3 regions of the Enterococcus sp. PLH-Efm8 genome follow, and region 1 is predicted to be linked to each of the others. Evidence: predicted binding sites of a transcription regulator. Region 1 holds the regulator's gene; each other region holds the start of a gene.
What was found. The regulator NrdR, encoded in region 1, represses ribonucleotide reductase genes. The targets are predictions, from matches to a motif close to ACACNATATATNGTGT.
Positions count from the first base shown of each region.

Region 2: a site for NrdR is predicted at 4,337-4,352, ahead of pnuC (nicotinamide riboside transporter PnuC). Genes of this name have one in related genera too.
Region 3: a site for NrdR is predicted at 3,544-3,559, ahead of nrdH (glutaredoxin-like protein NrdH). Genes of this name have one in related genera too.

Region 1 is NZ_CP172568.1:1,504,830-1,512,280, forward strand. Features, by position in the region: gene ACIFUW_RS07510 (Nif3-like dinuclear metal center hexameric protein) at 1-149, opposite strand, end outside; gene ACIFUW_RS07515 (tRNA (adenine(22)-N(1))-methyltransferase) at 146-847, opposite strand; gene ACIFUW_RS07520 (lipoprotein) at 991-1,431, opposite strand; gene dnaI (primosomal protein DnaI) at 1,560-2,486, opposite strand; gene ACIFUW_RS07530 (replication initiation and membrane attachment family protein) at 2,486-3,859, opposite strand; gene nrdR (transcriptional regulator NrdR) at 3,882-4,373, opposite strand; gene ACIFUW_RS07540 (hypothetical protein) at 4,685-5,017, opposite strand; gene coaE (dephospho-CoA kinase) at 5,069-5,698, opposite strand; gene mutM (DNA-formamidopyrimidine glycosylase) at 5,662-6,498, opposite strand; gene polA (DNA polymerase I) at 6,543-7,451, opposite strand, start outside.
Region 2 is NZ_CP172568.1:604,204-611,654, forward strand. Features, by position in the region: gene ACIFUW_RS02845 (DUF969 domain-containing protein) at 1-240, shown strand, start outside; gene ACIFUW_RS02850 (DUF979 domain-containing protein) at 242-1,186, shown strand; gene pcp (pyroglutamyl-peptidase I) at 1,385-2,029, shown strand; gene ACIFUW_RS02860 (hypothetical protein) at 2,108-3,385, shown strand; gene pnuC (nicotinamide riboside transporter PnuC) at 3,569-4,318, opposite strand; gene gloA2 (SMU1112c/YaeR family gloxylase I-like metalloprotein) at 4,648-5,028, shown strand; gene ACIFUW_RS02875 (hypothetical protein) at 5,124-5,633, shown strand; gene ACIFUW_RS02880 (hypothetical protein) at 5,710-5,889, shown strand; gene ACIFUW_RS02885 (GNAT family N-acetyltransferase) at 5,944-6,507, shown strand; gene ACIFUW_RS02890 (LURP-one-related/scramblase family protein) at 6,554-7,069, opposite strand; gene ACIFUW_RS02895 (Cof-type HAD-IIB family hydrolase) at 7,095-7,451, opposite strand, start outside.
Region 3 is NZ_CP172568.1:2,361,736-2,369,186, reverse strand. Features, by position in the region: gene nrdF (class 1b ribonucleoside-diphosphate reductase subunit beta) at 1-873, opposite strand, end outside; gene nrdE (class 1b ribonucleoside-diphosphate reductase subunit alpha) at 923-3,082, opposite strand; gene nrdH (glutaredoxin-like protein NrdH) at 3,241-3,465, opposite strand; gene ACIFUW_RS11685 (FeoA family protein) at 3,866-4,339, shown strand; gene feoB (ferrous iron transport protein B) at 4,336-6,468, shown strand; gene ACIFUW_RS11675 (hypothetical protein) at 6,470-6,604, shown strand; gene ACIFUW_RS11670 (GntR family transcriptional regulator) at 6,698-7,342, shown strand.

The DNA of each region.
Region 1 (7,451 bases):
TCTGGACGAACGTCTAATGTCATCATTACTCGTTGGATTGGCTTATCCAATGTTCCGATATGCAGTCCGACTGGGTCTCCTTCTTCAGCTAGCCACTGAGGACAATAGCTTTCAAACTTTTGGATGAAAGTGCGTCCGCTGATTGTCATGGCTTTAAAACCTCCTCAATCATTTGGATTTCCTGCTCGATTTGTTTTTGACGTGCCTCTTGATTAGCTGCTTGTTTGAGCTGTTCACGGATAGCTTTTCTTTGTTGAAGCTCTCTTGTCCATTTTGATTTGAAGATCTCACTTTTCTCTTCAAGCAGAAATGGCCCGAACATCAGCTCCATTTCATTGTAAGTAACTGGTTTTTGTTCTTTTTCGGCTACAATGATTTCATATATTTTTTTATTTTCTTCAAGTATTTTTTCTGATTGGATTTTATACTGATTTTCTTGCAGCCAAGATCGTAATGTACGCTCTCCGATGTTTGGCTGAAGGATCAAACGTTCTTGTCCGCTTAAGCGTTGATTCAACTTGCCAGCTTCTAGGATATCTCGGATCAGTGAACCTCCCATACCCGCAATCGTGACAGCTGTAATACCATCTTGTGGCTGGATAGCATCTAGACCATTTGCAAGGCGTACGGTGATACGGTCTTCTAATCCATCTTTTTTGACTTGCTTACGTGCTGATTCATAAGGACCTTGAACGACTTCACCAGCAACTGCATATTCGATTTTTCCTCTTAATATCAATGCAACGGGTAAGTAAGCGTGATCTGATCCAATGTCTGCTAAACGAGCGGATTCAGGGACAAAGTCACCCACTGCGGCTAAGCGCTGAGATAAATCTAAATGGTTCATAGCTTCACTCCTTCTAGATAATTATAGCATTTTCCAAATAAAATAAGGAGACTAGGAATAAAAAAATTCCCATATCTCCTTAAAAAATATACCTTTTCGTTCTATAAAACAACATTTTCTTATTTTTGAAAAAATGTTATTGGTTATTTGTTCAATGAAACATCAATAATCGAATCTCCAGGAACTTGCGGTGGGATAGACATCGTCATGATCGGCATCTCAACTAATGTAAATTGGACTTTGTCACCGATTTTCAATTCATTTATGTCCACGCTTATTTTTTCAGCAGTAGCATTTAAGATCACTCCGTCATTGCTGAATGACGTTCCCATATTCGCTGGATCTTCTTTGGCCATGACATCGACGAGTTTCAACTGAAGCGTTTCTTCTTCTGCTTCTACTTGAGTGATACTTTCAATCGTTCCGACAAATATGCTTTGTCTCTCCGTTTTCGTACTGCTTGTTTTTACTGTTTGACCCGCATCAATCGAATCAACAGAACCTGTGTTGCTATCTGCGCTACCGCAGCCTGCTAAAAGAAAAAATAGACCAACTACAGATATACTAGAAAAAATAGCCCTCATAAAAAATCCTCCGTTTAAGTTTCTGCATTACTTGTTGCGGTGATTGTCTCCGGTCATTTCTGTCCATATAATGATTCGCTGACCTGCTTTTACTACTAGGTCAAATGTCAGTTGGACTTGTCAACTGTTCAACCATTGCGTCGGTTGCGACCAGTCATTTCGATTTCTTTTGTCAAATAACGTATGCGTTCCATTATCCGTTTCGCTTTTAGCGGCTCTTCATCTCCACGTTGAGTGACGGACAAATGCTGTTCCAATTCATCCATTGTAAAATTCGATGAGAAGAAGGTTGGTAACTGTTCCTGCATCCGATATTGAAGGATAACACCGAATACTTCGTCTCGTATCCAACTACTCATCGCATCTGCACCAATGTCATCGATCATCAAAATAGGTGAACGTTTCACTGCATCTAACTTTTCTGCCACTTGATCTTTTCCGATTGCCTGTTTCATCTCAACGGCAAATGTCGGAAAATGGACTAGCGTCGTGGTGAATCCAGCAATCGCTAATTCTCTCGCTGTTGCTCCTAATAAATATGTTTTTCCAATACCAAAACTTCCTACTAGATACAGTCCTTTATGATACCCTTTTGGATCAGCAGTATATTTCTCTACAAAATCTAGGGCTTCTAAGCTCGCATATCCTCGTCCATCTGTACGTTCAAAGTTTTCAAAAGAAGCCGATTGAATATCTTTTGGCATATCCATTGCTTTTACTCGGCTTCTGATTTCTTCTTGTCTTTGCCGTGCTAACAATGCTTCCGTTGGTACATAAGTGACATCCACATAATGAAAATTCAACGTCAGCTTCGGCTCATAGCCGGGAGCGATCATCGTTGGATCGTTTTTTTGATATTTACGCTTTTCTTGCACGAATTCATACAATTTAGCGTAACTTTTTTCAATATCCGCTTGTGTCAATTCTTCTTGGTGTGCGCTTAGAAAAGCTTGAACATCCGCATCATTTAAGACTTCAGCGATCATTTCAGCATACTTTTCTTGATAATTGCGTTTGCTGATGATCCTCTTCAATTCTTTGCCTACGTCTTCCACTAGATATCACCCTCCTTTTTTGCCAGGTATTCTTTAAAACGGCGGTCAATCTCTGCTTTTTTCTCGCTGCTGATCTGTTTTTCATCTTTTGGCTGGTTGACCCAATCAGGAAGCTTTTCCCGTCGAACATTTCGCTTGCCAGTTTGATAATTTGTTTGCTTCTTTTGTTTTGATTGTTTTGCTTGATTACTTATTTGCCGAATGTGCTGGATCGCTTCTTCTGCTGTGGCGATTTTCTTTTGTGCCCATTCATTTGCCACTGTATTTACATAACTGGCATTTAAGCTAGCATTATTCTTGATCACTAGTACATAATTCAGCAAAACATTGATCACGCTACTGGAAAGACCTGATTGAGAAACAAGATCTTGCAGTAACCAGTTTTCTTGTTTAGAAACATATCCGCCTTTTTCTGACTTGATTGCTTCCAGATATTTCATCGGTGGAATGCTCTGTGCTTCTTTTATCAGCTGAAGCGCTGCGTTTGTCAAATGTTCGTTTGACGAGGGTTCATTACTGTTTTCAGAAACCGCAACTGTTTCTTTTGTTTGCTTCACCGGACGTCTCTGCATTGCCAAAATGGCTTTTTGCAGTTCTTTTTCAGATACTTTTTGTTCACTAAAGTCATAAGATTGACTGATCAGTTCGCCAAGTGTCAATTCATCGAAACCGTAAAGCTGATGATACATGTCGACTTGTTTGATGATTGGATCATCAAGACTTGCAATATGTTTTTTTGCCAGCCAATCATTCAAAAACTGCCAATCGAATGTCGAATCTGCTTCAAGTAATGCTACTGATTCAGATTCTTCAAAAGATTTATTCAGCGATTCGATGTTTTCTTGATTAGCAGCGTACACTGCTTCATTGAAGCGATAAACATCTAAAAATTTTTTTGTGATTTTTTGATATCCCTCTGCTGTATGCCTTTTAGGTTCAAAGAATTGGGTAAGCTTCTGGAATCGTCGTTCACCAACTTTTTCCAGAAGAAGAAAAGCCAGAACAGAGTCTTTGAAAAATGCTTTAGGAATGAGTGGTTCTAACAGCTCATAAATAAAACGAGGTCCCAGATCACTATCTTCTTTAAAATAAACATCCAGTAAGCCGATTCCTTCTAGCTTTTTTCTTGCATCATAAAATTGCGGGATACCGCAGCCTAGACTACTAAGCAGATCTGCATGCATCCCTTCAGGACCTTTGCCAGATTCTTGAGAGATTTCTGATAACAGGGTGAAATAGATACTCAAGGCTTCTCCGCCGATTAGTGGCTGATAAAGATACAGCAAGGCGTTCTTGCTGTCTTCTCTCAGCGGAGCCGCTTTTCTTCCTTGGTAAATATTTTTTGGTTGAAGCTCTTTCCAAGCATTTTCCAAGGAAATGCCTCCTTTTTGTTTCTTAATTGTTTTCTTTATTATTCTCTTTATTATTTTCTTTTGCTTTATCCACGATATCTTGCAACTCTTTTAAGAAAACAGACATATCTTTGAACTGGCGATAAACACTTGCAAAACGAATATAAGCGATTTCGTCTAAATCAACTAAATCTTCCATCACATATTCACCAATTAGATTCGTCGATACTTCGTTTTCTCCGAGACTGCGTACGCGGTTTTCGACATGGTTGACGATTTGTTCCATTTGTTCCATAGCTACAGGTCTTTTTTCTGCTGAACGGATGAGTCCTCTTAAAATTTTATCGCGATTGAACTCTTCGCGTTCCCCGTTTTTCTTGATTACTAATAACGGAGCAGCTTCAATTCGTTCAAATGTAGTGAATCGGAACGAACAATTCTCACATTCGCGACGGCGACGGATCGCACGTCCATCATCTGCTTGACGGCTGTCGATTACTCGTGAATTATTATGTTGACATCTGGGACATCTCATTTTGTCTCACCTCTTGCATCGCATTTTATATAAAGGATGTGTCTTTCTTTACAACTAGTTGTATTATAACACGAAACAAATCACAAACGCGACTGTCCTACCCAAAAAACACGGATATAAGAACAATTTTTTCTACTTTCATGCGTAATTGTGTCCCCTGTCCTTACTAAATTTCAATTTTCCAATACTGATCACCTTGATTACTGAGAAATAACTTACACAAAAGCTGATTTAGTCATCTAGCACAAAAAACTTGAAGCAGATGAACACCTTCTCATCTGCTTCAAGTCACATCTCGATTTTTTACTATTTTATAACTTCTCTTCGATTCCTGTATAGTGTTTCATTCGCTGTTCCTCGATTTTTTGCTCATCGGGAATGTGGTCACTTTCTGGGAGCGGTGTTTTACTACGATCAGGTGTCGGATTTTTTCGTTCTTGAGTCAAATCTTGCCGCTTCGCTTCTTCTTCTGCCTGCTGGTCTTCTATTTCATCGATTCTTGCTTGGTACTGCTTTTCTTTTTCTTCTGCTGTTTCTGATTGCGTACGACCTTCATCGATTAGATTTTCTTTATTGAGCATCTCGCCGATTTTTTCTTTTGCGTTACCTACGACTTTATCCTTTTGATTTTTTAATGATCCCATCGCTATCCCTCACTTTCTATATACTCAGGATAGCAAAATTGACACAGATACTCAAAGAAAGCGATTAGCAAAAAGCCAATTTTCGATTTGTCCCACAAGTATTTCTTTTGTTCCATTGTTGTCGAACAAAATATCCGCACGCTGCTTTTTTTCTTCGATTGGAAGTTGACTACTAATTCTCTGCTGCGCTTGTTCTAGCGTCAGTTGATTACGTTTCATCAAACGCTGAAGCTGAGTTTCTGGCGTAGTATAAACGACAGCTACTGCATCCATATAGTGGTCATAATGACCTTCGTAGAGCAATGGGATATCTACAATTACTAAAGGATGATTGGAACTTAGAGAGGCGATTTGATCTTTTATCGCTTTTCGGATAAACGGATCTAATAGCTGATCAAGTTTTTGCCGTTTTTCCTTTGATGGAAAAACAATCATCCCAAGTTTCCCTCGATCTAGTTGCCCATCAGGCTGCAATACCTCTTGGCCAAACACTGATACAATTTTCCTCAGAGCAAGCGTTCCAGGCTCAACAGTTTCTCTGGCAATCACATCGCCATCGATCAAAGGAAATCCATGAGACTGAAAGACTTTGGCTGCCGTACTTTTACCGGTAGCTATTCCACCCGTCAAACCTAAAACAAATCCTACTTTGCGATTTTTAGCCTTTGACAATTCGGACAATAGTGCGTCCCCCTTTGTGCCACTTTTGTTTTCACGATCGGCGTTCCACAACGTATACATGGTTTGCCAGTTTGCTGATAGACATGCAGTGCTACTTGAAATCCGCCTGATTCTCCTAATGCATTCAAATAACTGCGAATCGTGGTACCTCCGGCTTCTATTGCACGATCCAAAACATCAATGATCGATAGACGTAATTGTTCTACCTCTTTGGGGCGCAGTGTGTTCGCCGGTTGTTCTGGATGGATCTTCGCTTCCCATAATGCTTCATCTACATAAATATTACCTAGACCAGTCACTAGACGTTGGTCTAGCAGCAATGGCTTGATTGCTTTGTGGGACTTTTTCAGTCCATTTGCGAAATCTGCTAATAAGAAGCTATCTGGCAAAGGCTCAGGTCCCAATTTCATGATTCCTCGGTAAGTTGCACTTGCTCCTTTTTCGACGATTGTCATACGACCAAATTTTCGTACATCGTTGTAGCGAAGTTGGCTTCCATCCTCAAAAAAGAAAAGTACATGCGTATGTTTATCGATTGGTGTATTTTCTTTCGTAAATTGATATTTTCCTTCCATTCGCAAGTGTGAGATCAGTTCACAATGATCGAGATGAAAAATTAAAAACTTCCCTCTACGTCCAATGGATTGGATGGTTTCGCCAACAAGAGAAGCCTCAAAGATGGGTGTCTCTGGTTGCTCGATGATCTTGGGCCACAAGACCTGAACTTTTTGAATCGTTTTTCCTACTACTAACCGTTCCAATCCTTTACGAACGGTTTCTACTTCTGGTAATTCTGGCATTTTTTCTTTTCACCTTCATTATATTGCTCTGTCTTAAACAATGTTTATTTTGCTTCGTACCACGTTTTTCCCCAACTGCTGTCAGTGATCAGTGGTACATGAAGAGAAACAGCTTGTTCCATAACTTCCTTCACCAATTTATCTAATGATTCAAGTTCTTTTTCCGGTACCTCGAAGACAAGTTCATCATGAACTTGTAACAGCATCGTAGCTTGAAGACCTGTTTCTTTTAATCGTTTATCCAATTCGATCATCGCGATTTTCAAAATATCAGCAGCACTTCCTTGGATTGGTGTATTGATAGCTGTTCGTTCCGCAAAAGAACGGATATTGTAATTTCTTGAATTGATGTCTGGCAGATATCGACGGCGGTGATACAGCGTTTCGACGTAGCCTTGGTCTTTTGCTTCGCGTACGATTCTTTCCATATATTCTTTGACACCTGGGTATTTTTCAAAGTACGTATCGATGTATTGCTGTGCTGCTTTTCGGCTGATTCCTAGATTTTGTGAAAGTCCGTAATCAGAGATGCCATACACGATACCAAAATTCACTGCTTTTGCCTGCCTACGCATATTTGGTGTGACATCCTCTGCCTTTTCGATTCCAAATACACGCATCGCTGTGCTGGCATGGATATCTTGACCTTCTAGGAAGGCAGCTTTCAAATGTTCATCATTTGAGATATGCGCAAGTACGCGTAACTCGATTTGTGAATAGTCAGAAGAATAAATCAGCCAGTCTTTTTCTCTAGGAACAAATGCCTGACGTATCTTTCTCCCTTCATCTAATCGAATCGGGATGTTCTGCAAATTAGGATCAACAGAGCTTAATCGTCCTGTTTGGGTCAATGTCTGGACATAACGGGTATGCACTTTTCCATCTGATTGGATCACTTTCAGCAGTCCCTCGACATAGGTAGATTGAATTTTTGCAATTTGACGATAGGTGAG
Region 2 (7,451 bases), 900 kb from region 1:
GGTATGGCTTCAGCTATGGAAAATGTCTGCTGGTTCTTTGGCCAAGTACTATTCATCGGAGGAGCAGGGGCGTTGCTAGTCCAATCAACACTGAAAGATCTAGGATATGACGTAACATTGGGACAGCTTGCTTTAGTGGAAGTTCCAGTGGCTATCACGGCTTTAGTTGTGGCAAGTGTCTACTTCTATCTTAAAGAAAAGAAATTAGCGAAGAAATATTATCCAGGAAAGGGGCAATAAGATGGACTTTTTTACAAATCCTGATATTTTATTAGGCGATAAATTACTGGAGATCCTTTATATCGTGATGGGACTCGTATTGATTTACACTGGAGTAAGAAATTTAACAGATAAAACCAATCCTCATCGTTATGGGTCAGCCTTTTTCTGGACGGTCTTAGGGGTAGTTATTGCAGGAGGAAGATGGCTTCCGGCAATCGTGAACGGTGGCTTGATCTTTGCGATGACCATACCAGCAATTGCTAAGAAAGTCAGCAAAGGAGAAAGCCGGCTTCCATCAAAAGAATATATGGAAAAAATGTCAGACAAACTAGGAATGAAAATTTTTATTCCAGCTTTGAGTATCGGTGTCTTTGCGATCTTGTTTGCTCTATTTACCAATTTAGGTGCTTTAGTCGGCGTGGGCGTCGGTGTTTTTGCAGCCATGCTAATCTTGATGTTCTTTTCTCGAGATAATCGACCAAGTACATTTTTAGATGATGCAGCAGATATGCTGGGCACAGTAGGGCCGTTAAGCATGTTGCCAATGCTTTTAGCTTCTCTAGGTGCGGTATTTACAAGCGCTGGAGTTGGGACAGTGATTTCCAATGCAGTAGGTACGATCGTTCCAGAAGGAAATGTGAACATCGGCATCATCATTTACGCTCTTGGCATGGTGATATTTACGGTAATCATGGGGAATGCATTTGCGGCCATCACCGTGATGACGGTTGGGATCGGTGCACCATTCGTATTTAGTCATGGAGCGAATCCAGCGTTAATAGGAATGGTTGCATTGACTTGCGGTTTTTGTGGGACCCTGCTGACACCGATGGCTGCTAACTTCAATATCGTGCCTGTAGCGATGCTGGAGATGAAAGACAAATACGGAGTGATCAAAAACCAGTTGTTTATTGCGTTATTTATGCTAGTTTTCCAAATTGCTTATATGATTCTATTTAAATAATAGAAGAGAGGGGTTGTGACAGAATAATTGTCGCAACCTCTTCTAACATTGTAGTGGAACACTATTTTTTTATAAGAATATATTAAGTTTGATCTGTTATGTTATTTAAACTATTGTTTCCTTTATTTACGCTGTTCAAGGAAAATGGTATGATAAAAGATAACCATATGTTAAATCAATCGGACGGAGGAACAACAGATGAAAGTACTAGTAACAGGTTTTGATCCATTTGGTGGGGACAAAGTGAATCCAGCCTATGAAGCAGTAAAAAAAATGCCAGATGAAATCAGCGGTGCTGAAATCATCAAAGTGGAAGTACCGACCGTATTCGAAAAAAGCAGTCAAGTAGTCAAAGAAGCCATCCAACAGCACCAACCAGATGTCGTGATCTGTGTCGGACAAGCAGGTGGGCGGTCAGCAGTCTCGTTCGAACGTGTCGCAATCAATCTAGCAGAAGCAAGAATCCCTGATAATGAAGGAAATCAGCCATTCGATACGGCTTTAGAAGAAAACGGTCCAGCCGCTTACTTTACCTCATTGCCAATCAAAGCAATGACAAAAAATGTACAAGATCATGGTCTACCAGCGTACATCTCTTATACAGCAGGAACATTTGTCTGCAATGATATCATGTATCGTTTGCTTCATTTGATCGAAACACAATTCCCGGCAATTCGAGGTGGGTTCATCCACGTGCCATTCTCACCCGATCAAGTGATCGATCGTCCAGTGGGTACGCCTTCTATGTCTTTAGAAGACATTGCTTCTTCTTTGACTTATGCAGTTGAAGCAGCAGTAGAAAATAAAGAAGATATTTCCGGAAATGCCGGAACAACTCACTAATTTAGCAAGAAACACTGGCTGGTTGCTAACGTTATGTTAGTAGCCAGCTTTTTGTAATTAGAAAGGAAAGAAACAGCCGTGGAAGAATGGCAATCCGTCTTTGAAGAATGGTTTCCAAAAGAAATCAGCAAAAGCTATCCCATCAAAATTTCTAAACAATACACAAGCAGTCAACGTTGGGAGATCTATGCAAAATTAACGAAAAAACAGCGGGAACTAGTCGATAAGCACCGCCGATATCTAATCAGCTCTCGTTTTATGGAAGAACATTATTTAGCTGCAACAGATTGGGTGTTTTCTGACTTCAAGATCAATCCGTTTTTTCGAACAAAACGAAGCCAGCAAAAATTGTATTGTGAGTGTGGTAGAGAATTAAAAGTGCAATACATCGTTAAATCGCCAAAAACCGGAAAGATCCTAAAACTAGGCATCAACCACTTTGCCGATCACCTGCATGTCTCTCCGACAGTGGCAGCTTCGATCCATCAGGGAATGACAAAAGTTGATCTGGCCTTAGACGAATTATTATGGCTTAAGCAGAAGAATATCGATTTTCCTGAAGGACTATGGCAAAAATACTGTTTTGTCTTGTACCAAAATCGTCGGATGAAACAGCCATATTTACCGGATATAAAATTAGCTCAGCGGCTCGCAGAATTTCGCCAAGTAGAAATGCCGATTTACATAGCGGATTATCAAGCATTGGAAAATGAAATCAAGAAAATAAGTGAACACATCAATGGGCAGTCAAAAAAGCGACAGATAAAAAAAGAACTATTTGACGACTTTGCAGAAGAATTAGTAAAGGATGTAGAAGAATTCTTGATCAACTATCGCGCATTTTTACGTAAAGATTGGCAATCCATCGTATATGAAGAAGTGCCAGTACATCCTAATGCTTATTTTGAAACATTTATTTCCGTGTTGAGAAAGACAAAACGTCAACGAACACCAGAAGTCACTGCTCAGATGGAATATTTTGCGAAAAACCAACGATTCATCCAACCAAAAATCTATCTATTTATTTGGAAGCAATATTGTCGCTATGGTTTTACAGAAGGGTTCTTCGACAGCATTCCTCGGATAGTCAGAAATGGTTTTTTAAAAGTATTGCGTAAAGAACGAGAAGCTATACAATCTGCTGATAAGAAAGACCGTACAGTCTCAAAAGAAAAATGGCAACTAGTAGTGAAAGATATCCAATCTGGAAATGTGCAAGAGACAATCGACAAATGGAAAGGAAAACATTATCGTTTTACTGAAGCTCAGAAACAAGCGTTGGAATATTATCAGAAGTTAGAAGAATCACTGCGTTTCAATGATGAGGCAAGAAAGTATCTGAAGGAATTACTATAAAAAATAGAGGCTGGGACAGAAGCGTTTAACTCCAAGAAATAAGAAGAAATTCACGAAAATTGCTTTTCAAATTTTTGTGAATTTCAGCTTATTTCCGAAGGAGTTGCTTCTGATTCCGCCGTTTATACGTGTTTAGAGCGTGAGACAAAAGTGTTCTTTACTTTTGTCCCACGCTCAGTTTTTTTATGCGTGTTGTTGTGCGTTGTAGTATTCTTCTTCCATTTTTTGCATACGTTCACGTTCTTTTTGGTTATACCAAGGTGAAACGGTAAATGCAAGGACATCATTCAGCAAGTAAACAGAGCTGTTCACGAACATCGCCAAACTTGCAGATCCATGCGTAAATGAAATATACCAAAGGACCATTTGAGCAAGCCCTGAAGCTAACCACCAGTAATATTGGTTGTTGTAACGCAAGAAACTGATGATACCAGCAGTCAAGCTAATAGAAAAAGCAATGGCATCTACCCACGGCCGAGGATCATCTGTATAACGACCAATCAGGAATCCTGAAACAAGATAGACAAGGAAAGTACTGATGATTGCGATAAACCAGCTTTTTCCAGTGAATTTTCGGATTTTTGAAGCCATATTATGATTCCATTCTTTACTTAACAATACGGGGATATCCAATGTGATCATATAAGCAATCTGTTCACCGATACTTAAATAGTTCTTTGCTGAAAACCCAACGATAATAAAACAAATCGCAGACAAAATACCTAAAATACCGTTGACTGATTTTGCCGCATTGATGGATAAAATACACAATACACCAAGCGTGGTACCGATAAATGTAATAACGGACAGCCAAGTGATGGGACTATTGACAAGAGTCATGACCTGGCAGCCAAGACTGAAAAAGAAAAGATAATAATTTTGTTGCGGCCAGCCTTTTAGCTGATGAGCTAAAAACTGAAAATATGACTTCATGTATGAGGACTCCTTAAGACACTAAATGTAGTGTGTTCTGTATTTACTAACACAATCTATTGTATGCTTTTCTTGAAAAAAAACTAGTCTTTCAATTATAAATAATTTGTGTTATGATAATTTTCTGTTTGTTTTCTTGAAAATATAATTTCTTACTTTCATTTATTATATTGGGAACAGGAAGAGTGTCTTGGAGGACCTACTTTCTGTTTTTTTTGCCTTTTTTCTTATAAAAAGGAAAAACAGCTATTTTTTTCAATCTGACACATTTACAATGGAACTGGAGATTAATATAGATCCGAGCTTAAACGAAGAATAGGAGTGCTCATATGAACCTTACAACGATCCATCATATAGCCATCATTGTTTCAGATTATCAGAAATCACGTGATTTTTATGTTAATAAATTAGGATTTGAAGTAATCAGAGAAAATTACCGCAAAGAACGAGATGACTATAAATTAGATCTGAAACTAGGAAGTGCTGAATTGGAGATTTTTGGAATTGCTAATGCGCCACAACGACCAAACTATCCAGAAGCTTGTGGCTTGCGTCATCTTGCTTTCAAAGTAGACGATATTGAAGAAACAATTGCAGAATTGCAGTCCTTAGGGATCGAATCAGAACCGATTAGAGAAGATACCTTTACAGGAAAAAAAATGACGTTTTTCTTTGATCCAGACGGATTGCCATTAGAACTGCACGAATAAAGATAACAAAATTGTCACTTTTTTTTCGTTTCATTCGATTTTTCATTCGTTCATTTCTTGATATTCTTTAAAAAAAAGAAACAGGAGAATGAAGAATGAAAAAAATGATGTTTGGTGTTGCTGCCCTCATCGTAATAGGGATTACCGGTATGACGGGACTGCTCAATGCCGCTTTTCACATGGATGATATTAGTGACCAGGAATATCGGATCTCATTGAAAAAAGCAGCAGCAATCGTAAAAAACGAAACAAAAGAACATAACATATCTGCTATTCATTTTGCAGTTGAAAAAGATTTGGAGAATCCTACGAATGCAACATATGAATACCAGTTTTTTTGTGAAGGACAAGTCATAGCAGTCAATCCATCCACTGGGAAAACAACCGTACGAAATGACACGGAAAAGGCCGCAGAACATCTTTTTGATATAGAAAAAACGGAAGAGTTCAAACAACCGCAAGCAGCGATGAAGGAAGCAGTCAGCTACTACGGGAAAAAAGCAAAAGTGAAAGAGTGGACACTTCTAGTCAAAGATGAACGTCCTTATTATAAAGTCCGATTAATAGATGGAGAACAGGACCGTCAGGTATGGATATCTGCATAGAAGAAGGATATTGCTTCTCTTTTTTACAATATAAGAGTAAGCTAAGAGAGTAAAGATGAAAGGAAGTTGAGATAACATGGAAAAAATGAAATGCCCTAATTGCGGAAAAAAATTTGCATACGAAGAAGTCAATAATGTAGTCGAACATAATGATAAAGAAATGCCAGTCGTCTGCCCTTATTGCCGAACTGAAGCGGCAAGAATCGTTACTCATGGTTATTTCATTACTGAAAAGATTGAAGATTTTTTAAAATAACGATTTTGCGATTTCTTTTTCTGCATGTTAGAATGGAGAAAAGGAGAGGAAACTATGATTCGTTTTGCGAGAAAAGAAGATGCTCCAGAAATCGCCCCATTGATCTTAGTGATTCTAAAAGATATGGAACTGCCATTTTTGAAGCAGACAGGGGAACAAAAGACTTTAGAGATTTTAGAAGAAGCAATCACTGATCCAAATTATCGTTACAGTTATTCACGAGGTATCGTAGAAGAAATAGACGGTAAAGTTGCAGGAGTTGCTTACGGTTATACAGATGAAGAAGAATCAATCATCGATCAGCCACTGGTACCTATCTTAGAGAAATATCAGCTAGATGCGTCTACACGTTTGTTCATTGATAAAGAAACGTTTCCCAACGAATGGTATTTGGACTCTATCAGTGTATCAGAAGATTTTAGAGGACAAGGCATCGGTTCGCGATTATTAGAAGCATTACCTAAATTGGCGAAGAAAGCTAATCGCTCCGTCATCGGTCTAAGTGTGGATGAAAAAAATCCAAAGGCTAAAAAATTATACGAACGCCATGACTTCAAAGTTGTCGGTCAGCGGATGATCAGTGGTCATCTTTATGATCATATGCAAAAGAATATCTAAAAAGATGTACCTGAAATGCGTATTTCCGCATTTCAGGTACATCTTTTTAACTTAAGTTAAGTCGGTAAGAAACAGGCTTATCGCGACTTTTGTCTTTACGGTAGAGCCAGTAATCTAAAACCGCAGCAATACAAATACAAACTGGAGCATCTTCATCATTTGAGACATCCAATACATAGTAATCTCCTGAAAAAAGTGTTGCTTTATCCATTTTCATGATTTGCTGATTGAAATGATGGATTTGATATTGATGATTATAGATATCACCTTGGACTGTCCAGTGAAGTCTACGAATATAATAAAAGTCACCGGGCCAATTGAATATTTTCTGCATGGTTCCCACCTTTTCGAACTCTTTATACAGCTCAAAACGCGTACCGAATGTCAGGCTTATCTGCTTGATGTGAGCAACGAGATCGCCATTCATGGCATAAAGAGACAATGCATCGCCCTTTGTTCCCCAGCGACCAACCATCAAAAACAGGGAATGTCCTTTTTCGTTTTTGACAATTGTCCGAGTTGCACGTCCAAGCTGCTTTTCCTGAATGAAAAATTCTGACATCTATATCCCTCTTTTCTAGATAAAACTACAAGTCTTCTGCAATCGCGCGCAATATGGCTTTTCCTACGCCAGATTCAAGGTTTGTGTCCGTTGTATATTTGGCATAATCTTTTACTTCGATTTCTGCATTTCCCATTGCGAAACTGACTCCTGCTACTTGCAGCATGCTGACATCATTGAAGTTATCGCCAATCGTCATGACTTCTTCTAAAGAAATCCCACGCTCGTGAGCGACATGGGCAACAGCAATTCCTTTTTGAGCGTTTTTATGGTTCACTTCGATATTGTTTTGACCAGAGGAAGTAACGGCTAGATCGCCTAAAAGAGAAATCTGCTTTCCAACTGGACCTAATACAGCTGGCCCTTCTGTATGAAAACAAAT
Region 3 (7,451 bases), 860 kb from region 1:
GCTTGTGCCTGTTGAAATCCCGTTCATTACGATTGGGTTGACATCATTGGCAGTATCTGGAAAGAGTGGATCCATCCCTAGGTTCATCAATGCTTTGTTGGCATTATAGCGTAGGAATGTCTTGACTTCTTCTGTCCAGCCGATTGGATCGTATAATTCTTCTGTATAACGTTCTTCGTTTTCGTAAAGCTCATAAAGAAGATTGTACATCCAGTCTTTTAACGTTTCTTGTTCTGCTTCAGGTAACTCGTTGAATCCTAATTGGAATTTGTAACCGATGTAGGTTCCATGTACAGATTCATCTCGGATGATTAGTTTGATGATCTCTGCTACGTTAGCCAATTTGTTGTTTCCTAAATAATAAAGAGGAGTATAAAAACCTGAATAGAACAAGAATGTTTCTAAAAAGACGCTGGCAATTTTCTTTTCTAGCGGTGTACCGTGTTTGTAGATTTCATTGATACGCTCAGCTTTTTTTTGCAGATAAGGATTCGTATTTGTCCAGTCAAAAATTTCTTCGATTTCTTTTTTCGTATTCAGTGTACTAAAAATAGAAGAATAACTTTTGGCATGAACGGATTCCATGAATTGAATATTGTTCAAAACGGCTTCTTCATGGGGAGTGCGGACATCTTTACGCAACTGATCCATGCCACTTTCAGATTGGACAGTATCTAGCAGTGTCAAACCGCCAAATACATGTCCTACTGTATCTTTTTCCAATTGAGACAATGTACGCCAATCATCTAGGTCATTTGAAAGTGGGATACGTGTATCTAGCCAAAATTGCTCTGTCAGCTTCTCCCAAGTGGATTTATCAATGATATCTTCAATTTCATTCCAGTTTATTGCTTCATAATATGTTTCTGACATGAGAATGCTCCTTTAATTAAAATATGAATAAGCGAATCTATCTATGATATTAGATCACGCAGCTTTCACATTGATTGCTTCCGATTTCTTCTGCATCATCAGTAAAGGTACGTACGTAATAAATGGATTTGATTCCTTTGTGGAAAGCGTAATGTCTTAAAATATTCAAATCACGTGTCGTTTGCTTCGTTGTTGTCTTCCATTCATAAATGCCTTCTGGGATTTCAGAACGCATGAATAAAGTCAAACTCATGCCTTGATCGACGTGTTGTTGTGCCATTGCATAAACATCGATTACTTTACGCATGTCCATATCATAAGCAGAAGTGTAATACGGAATCGTCTCATTGGATAGATAAGGCGCTGGGTAATAAATTTTACCGATTTTCTTCTCTTGGCGTTCTTCGATCATGCGAGTGATAGGATGAATACTTGCACTCGTATCGTTGATATATGAAATTGAGCCATTTGGTGCTACTGCCAAGCGATTTTGATGATACAGTCCATCTTTCATTACTGCTTGTTTCAAAGCATTCCAATCTTCAGCAGTTGGGATAAAAATGCCTTCAAACAATGCTTTGACTTTTTCTGATTTTGGCTGGAATTCTCCAGTTACGTATTTTTCGAAATAAGTGCCGTCAGCATAAGCTGATTTTTCAAAATTATGGAAAACTTGTTTTCTTTCACGAGCGATATTGTTGCTTTCAACAAGTGTCCAATAATTCAACAGCATGAAGTAAATATTTGTAAAGTCTAATGAATCCTCTGAGCCATATTCCATTTGTTCTTTTGCAAGATAAGTGTGTAAGCCCATGGCACCTAATCCAATCGTATGATTCAGCTTATTTCCGTTTTGGATCGGTGGTACGACATCGATATCAGATGCATCTGTAATAAATGTCAATGCACGAGTCATCGTACGCACAGATTGACCAAAGTTAGGGCTTTGCATCAAATTCACGATATTTGTCGAGCCTAAGTTACATGAGATATCCGTTCCTAATACTTCATATTCCTGTTTGCCGTTAATCACAGAAGGCGTTTGAACTTGTAAAATCTCTGAACATAAATTACTCATGATGATCTTGCCATCGATTGGATTCTCGCGGTTCGCTGTATCAATATTGATTACGTAAGGATAGCCAGATTCTTGTTGTAATTTTGAGATTTCATTTTCAAGATCACGCGCTTTGATTTTTTGTTTGCGAATGTTTGGATTTGCAACTAGATGATCATACTCAGCTGTAATATTTACATAAGAGAATGGGACACCATATTCTTTTTCGACACTATATGGACTAAATAAATACATATCTTCGTTTTTACGTGTCAATTCATAAAATTTATCAGGTACGATCACGCCAAGAGAAAGAGTTTTTACGCGAATCTTTTCATCTGCATTTTCTTTTTTTGCTGAAAGGAAAGCAATAATGTCTGGATGGAAAACGTTCAAATAAACCACGCCAGCTCCTTGACGCTGACCTAATTGATTAGAATAGCTGAAACTATCTTCGAATAATTTCATGACTGGAACGACACCACTTGCAGCACCCTCATATCCTTTGATAGGAGCGCCGGCTTCACGAAGATTTGATAAAGTAATCCCTACGCCGCCACCAATACGGGACAATTGCAAAGCAGAGTTGATTGAGCGCCCGATAGAGTTCATATCGTCAGTGACTTGAGTCAAGAAACAAGACACCAATTCGCCCCGACGTTTACGTCCAGCATTCAAGAAAGAAGGTGTAGCTGGCTGATATCGTTGATGGATCATTTCGTCTGCAAGAGCAAGTGCTAATTCTTCATCCCCGTTCGCAAAGTAAAGCGCATTGAAGGCTACTCGATCTTCATAAGTTTCCAGATAAGCGGAACCGTCGTTGGTTTTCAACGCATATTGAGAATAAAATTTGTAAGCAGCCATAAAAGATTTGAAAGAAAAATGTTGCTCGTCCAAAAATTGATATAGCTTTTCAATAAATGATGGTGAATACAATTGAATGAATTCTGCTTCTATATATTCTTGATCGATCAAGTAATTGATTTTTTCCATAATAGATAGAAAAGTCATCGTATTTGGTTTGACATTTTCCTCAAAAAAGGCAACTAAAGCTTCTTTATCCTTATTCAAAGGGATTTGACCATTGACTGGCCGATTGATTTCATTATTCAGCTTGAAATAACTGACATCTTGTAAATTTTTAAGACTCATACGTACGCCCAACCTTCATTTCGTATTTGATGATGCTTGATTGCAAATCATTGCATTGTTTTTAAGCTTTAAAAAAGGATTTGGAAGTTTGCGACAAAAACTGGTGCTGTCTCAAGCCCTTCAAATCCATGTATCACGTTTTGATTCTTTTAGTCATGTTAGCTGGCAAGTTTACGCAACTGATCAGGACGGAATCCGATAACTGTTTCTGCATCAGAAGTAATGACAGGAACACTTTGGAATCCTTGTGCTTTCAACCAGTCTACTGCTTCAGGCTGTTCATCGATATTGACTTCTTCAAAAGCAATTTGATTTTCTGTTAAAAACCGTTTGACCATCTTACATTGCATACAATTATTTTTAGAAAAGATTTTTACGTTCATGGTGAGTGCCTCCTCTAACACATTCTTATTATCTATAATAGATAGTATAAAACTCTTAGTAAAAAAGTCAAACAACAAACACTACATATTGTGTTGTGGAAACTGTGGAATACTAAGTTTTGTGTTTTTGAAAAAAGAGCTGAAAACAAGTATCGTGTGGGAAAATAGCAAATTTAATAGAGAAAAAATTGTGGAAAACTATGAAGAAATATTTTTTTCTCATTTTTATCTATCAATACTAAAGATTCGCTCATAATATCACAAGTATAATTGACATTCTCAATTACCGAGAGTATTCTATGTGAGAATGATTCTCATTTATTTGCGTAACACGTAAGAAAATTAGAACATATAATGAATGATTTTAATACATGATTTATTTCACAAGAGAGGAATCAATATGCAGACCTTAGCGCAGGCAAAGCAGAATTTCGTTTATCAAGTCGAACGAATCGAAACAGAAGAAAAAACAAAACGCCATTTGCAAAATATCGGGATCGTTGCCGGAAGTAAAATCGTCGTCGTCAATTTATCAGGCAACAATGCCATTTTACTGGTAAAAAGTCATCGAGTGGCAGTAAGTCGGGAAATACTAGGTCAAATCTTTGTCAATAAAAAGACTGCTTCCTCTGAAAGCTGGACTTCTCTTGATCAATTAAAAGCAGGAGAGACTGGGATCGTCGTAGCAATCCACGGACAAGGCGCAGTGAAGCGACGGTTAATGGATATGGGATTGACGCGAAATGTAAAAATAGTTATCCGAAAACTAGCCCCTCTGGGAGATCCAATCGAACTGACAGTGCGAGGGTATGAACTGACGTTACGAAAGTCAGAGGCCGAACTAATCTTGATACAAAGGGAGGAAAAAGAATGAATATCGCGTTAGTCGGAAATCCAAACAGCGGGAAAACTAGCTTGTTCAATCTCTTGACTGGTTCGAATCAATATGTAGGGAATTGGCCGGGCGTAACAGTAGAAAAAAAAGAAGGATCGTTGAAAAAAAATCCGAACATTCATATTCAGGACCTACCCGGCATCTATTCTTTGTCTCCTTATACACCAGAAGAAGTGATTGCAAGAGATTATTTGGTTCAGGAACAGCCTGAACTGATCATCAACATTATTGATGCTACCAATTTAGAACGAAATCTTTATTTAACTACGCAGTTATTGGATTTAGACATTCCTATGATCATTGGTCTGAATATGATGGATGTCATCAAAAAAGAAGGAAAAAAAATCAATCTAGAAAAGCTTTCCTATGGTCTTGGTGTACCAGTTTTACCAATCAGCGTATTGAAAAAGCAAGGAATCGAAAAACTAATCGAAAAGATTCAGGAGTCTGCAAAAAAGCGGCCTTCTATTCCTGTTCCCTGTACATATGATCCACGTTTAGAAGCAGCTTTACATGAAATTGAAGATGTACTAGGAGAACAAAGCGGCAAGAAACGCTGGTATGCAATGAAATATTTTGAACGAGATCAGAAGGTAAGAGAGGATTACGAGATAGCAGTTTCTCAGCAAAAAGAGATCGAGCAACTGATCCAGTTAACAGAGAAACTATTGGACGACGATAGTGAGACGATTCTGGTCAATGAACGTTATGAATTTATTACCCAACTATGTACACTCTGTGTTGTGTCAAATGATTCTTTCCAATTATCGATGAGTGACAAAATCGATCAGATTGCAACGAATCGTTGGTTAGCCTTGCCGATCTTCGCATTTGTGATGTGGCTGATCTATTATCTGGCTATTCAAACAGTAGGAACAATGGGGACAGATTGGATCAATGACACATTGTTTGGTACATGGTTACCAGAACATGTTGGCAGATTGTTAGCTGAATGGCAAGTAGCGGGATGGATGCAGGAGCTGATCTTGAACGGCATCATCGCAGGCGTGGGAGCAGTGTTAGGATTTCTACCGCAATTGATTATATTGTTTTTATGCTTGAGCTTTCTGGAAGACTGCGGATATATGGCGAGGATCGCTTTTGTCATGGATCGACTTTTCAGGAAATTCGGTCTTTCAGGAAAATCCTTCATTCCTATGCTGATTGCTACAGGATGTGGAGTGCCAGGCGTCATGGCCAGTCGCACGATTGAAAACGAGCAAGATCGTCGTTTGACGATCATGGTCACAACCTTCATGCCTTGTTCTGCAAAGTTGCCGATTATTGCCTTAGTAGCAGGGGCCTTTTTTCCTCATCAATCTTGGGTAGCTCCTTCTGCCTATTTTCTTGGTATGACTGCAATTATTTTCTCTGGAATCAGCTTGAAAAAAACACGTTTGTTTGCTGGAGATACAGCTCCTTTTATCATGGAATTGCCCGCATATCATTTTCCTCAATGGTCAGCGGTCCTAAGACAAACCTATGACCGCAGCAAGTCTTTTGTTAAAAAAGCAGGAACGATTATCTTTGTTTCTAGTATCGTGATCTGGTTCAGCTCTTCTTATAATTTTTATGCTCAACCTGTTTCTGAAGACCAAAGTATCTTAGCCTTTTTCGGGCGAATCCTGGCAGTTGTTTTTCAGCCGCTTGGTTGGGGAAACTGGCAAGGAACAGTCGCAGCGATTACAGGATTGGTCGCTAAAGAAAATATTATTGGCACATTTGGTATTTTGTTTGGTCATGCGGAAGTATCCGAAAATGGCAGAGAAATCTGGCAAGTGCTACAACACACATATACTCCCGCAGCAGCTTATTCATTGTTAGCCTTCAATTTACTTTGTGCGCCTTGTTTTGCGGCAATTGGGGCTATCCATCGGGAAATGAATGCCAAGAAATGGACTTGGATCGCCATAGGCTATCAATGCGGTTTAGCTTATTTAGTTAGTTTTGTGATTTATCAGTTGGGACACTTATTGGAGGGTGGACAGGTAGCGTTAGGGACGTATCTTGCTATTTTACTGATGATAGGACTCGTTTATGTTTTGTTCCGTCAGCCAAAATCCAAGAACCAGTTTTATACTATATTGTCATTAGAAGGAGAGGAATAGGATGGCGACATTCTTATTAAGTGTGTTAATCTTTGGAAGTGCAGGCGCAATTGTCTATACTCGTTTAAAATCCGGTAAGAATTGTGATGACTGTCAAACAGCTTGCCCAGTAAAAAAGGAACAGATCAAGCGATGATCAGTCGTTGCAAGAGGCTATTCTCCCCTTTTTTGCTTATTTTGCTAGAGCATAGTAAGATGAGGGAAAGTAAAAAAAGAAAGAGGAAAGAAAATGTCTGGAAAGAAAAAAATCGTCCGCCCGCGCTACCAGCAGATTGCTGTTGATTTAGCCGAACGTATCGTTGAAAACCGATATAAAGTGGGTGAGAAGATCCATGCCCGCTCAACACTTGCCAGTACGTACAATGCTTCTCCTGAGACTACCCGCAAGGCTATCAATGTGCTGGTAGATCTTGGAATCATGGAAGTACGGCATGGAAGTGGGGCATTTGTTGCTTCGAAGGAAAAAGCAAAAGATTTCCTATTGCAATATCAAGATGTACAATCCATCCAAGATACAAAAGCAGAAATCATGGCAAGTGTGGAGAAGCAACAAGATGAGCTGAATCATTTTTCTCAATTATTGGATCAGCTGGTCAATCAAACGAAGCGAATACATAAGATGAATCCTTTACTTCCGTTTGAATTATCTTTATCAGAAAAAGCAATGCATCTGGACCGTTCAATTAGCGAGTTGAATATCTGGCAGGCGACTGGCGCCACAGTTATCGCAATTTCTCATAATGAAGAACTGCTTGTTTCACCTGGCCCCTATGCTAAATTTACGGCAGGGGACATCGTTCATTTTATTGGAAATGAATATACACTACAGCGTATGACAAACTTTTTTTACCCGGAGCATCAGCTTGCAGAATGATTGTGTGAAATATTAAAAAAATATTAACTTGGCTAAACCTTTTATTTACAAAGATTTAGCCAAGTTTTTTTCAGTTTGGACAAGCAAATTTCTTTCATTTTTGACAAAG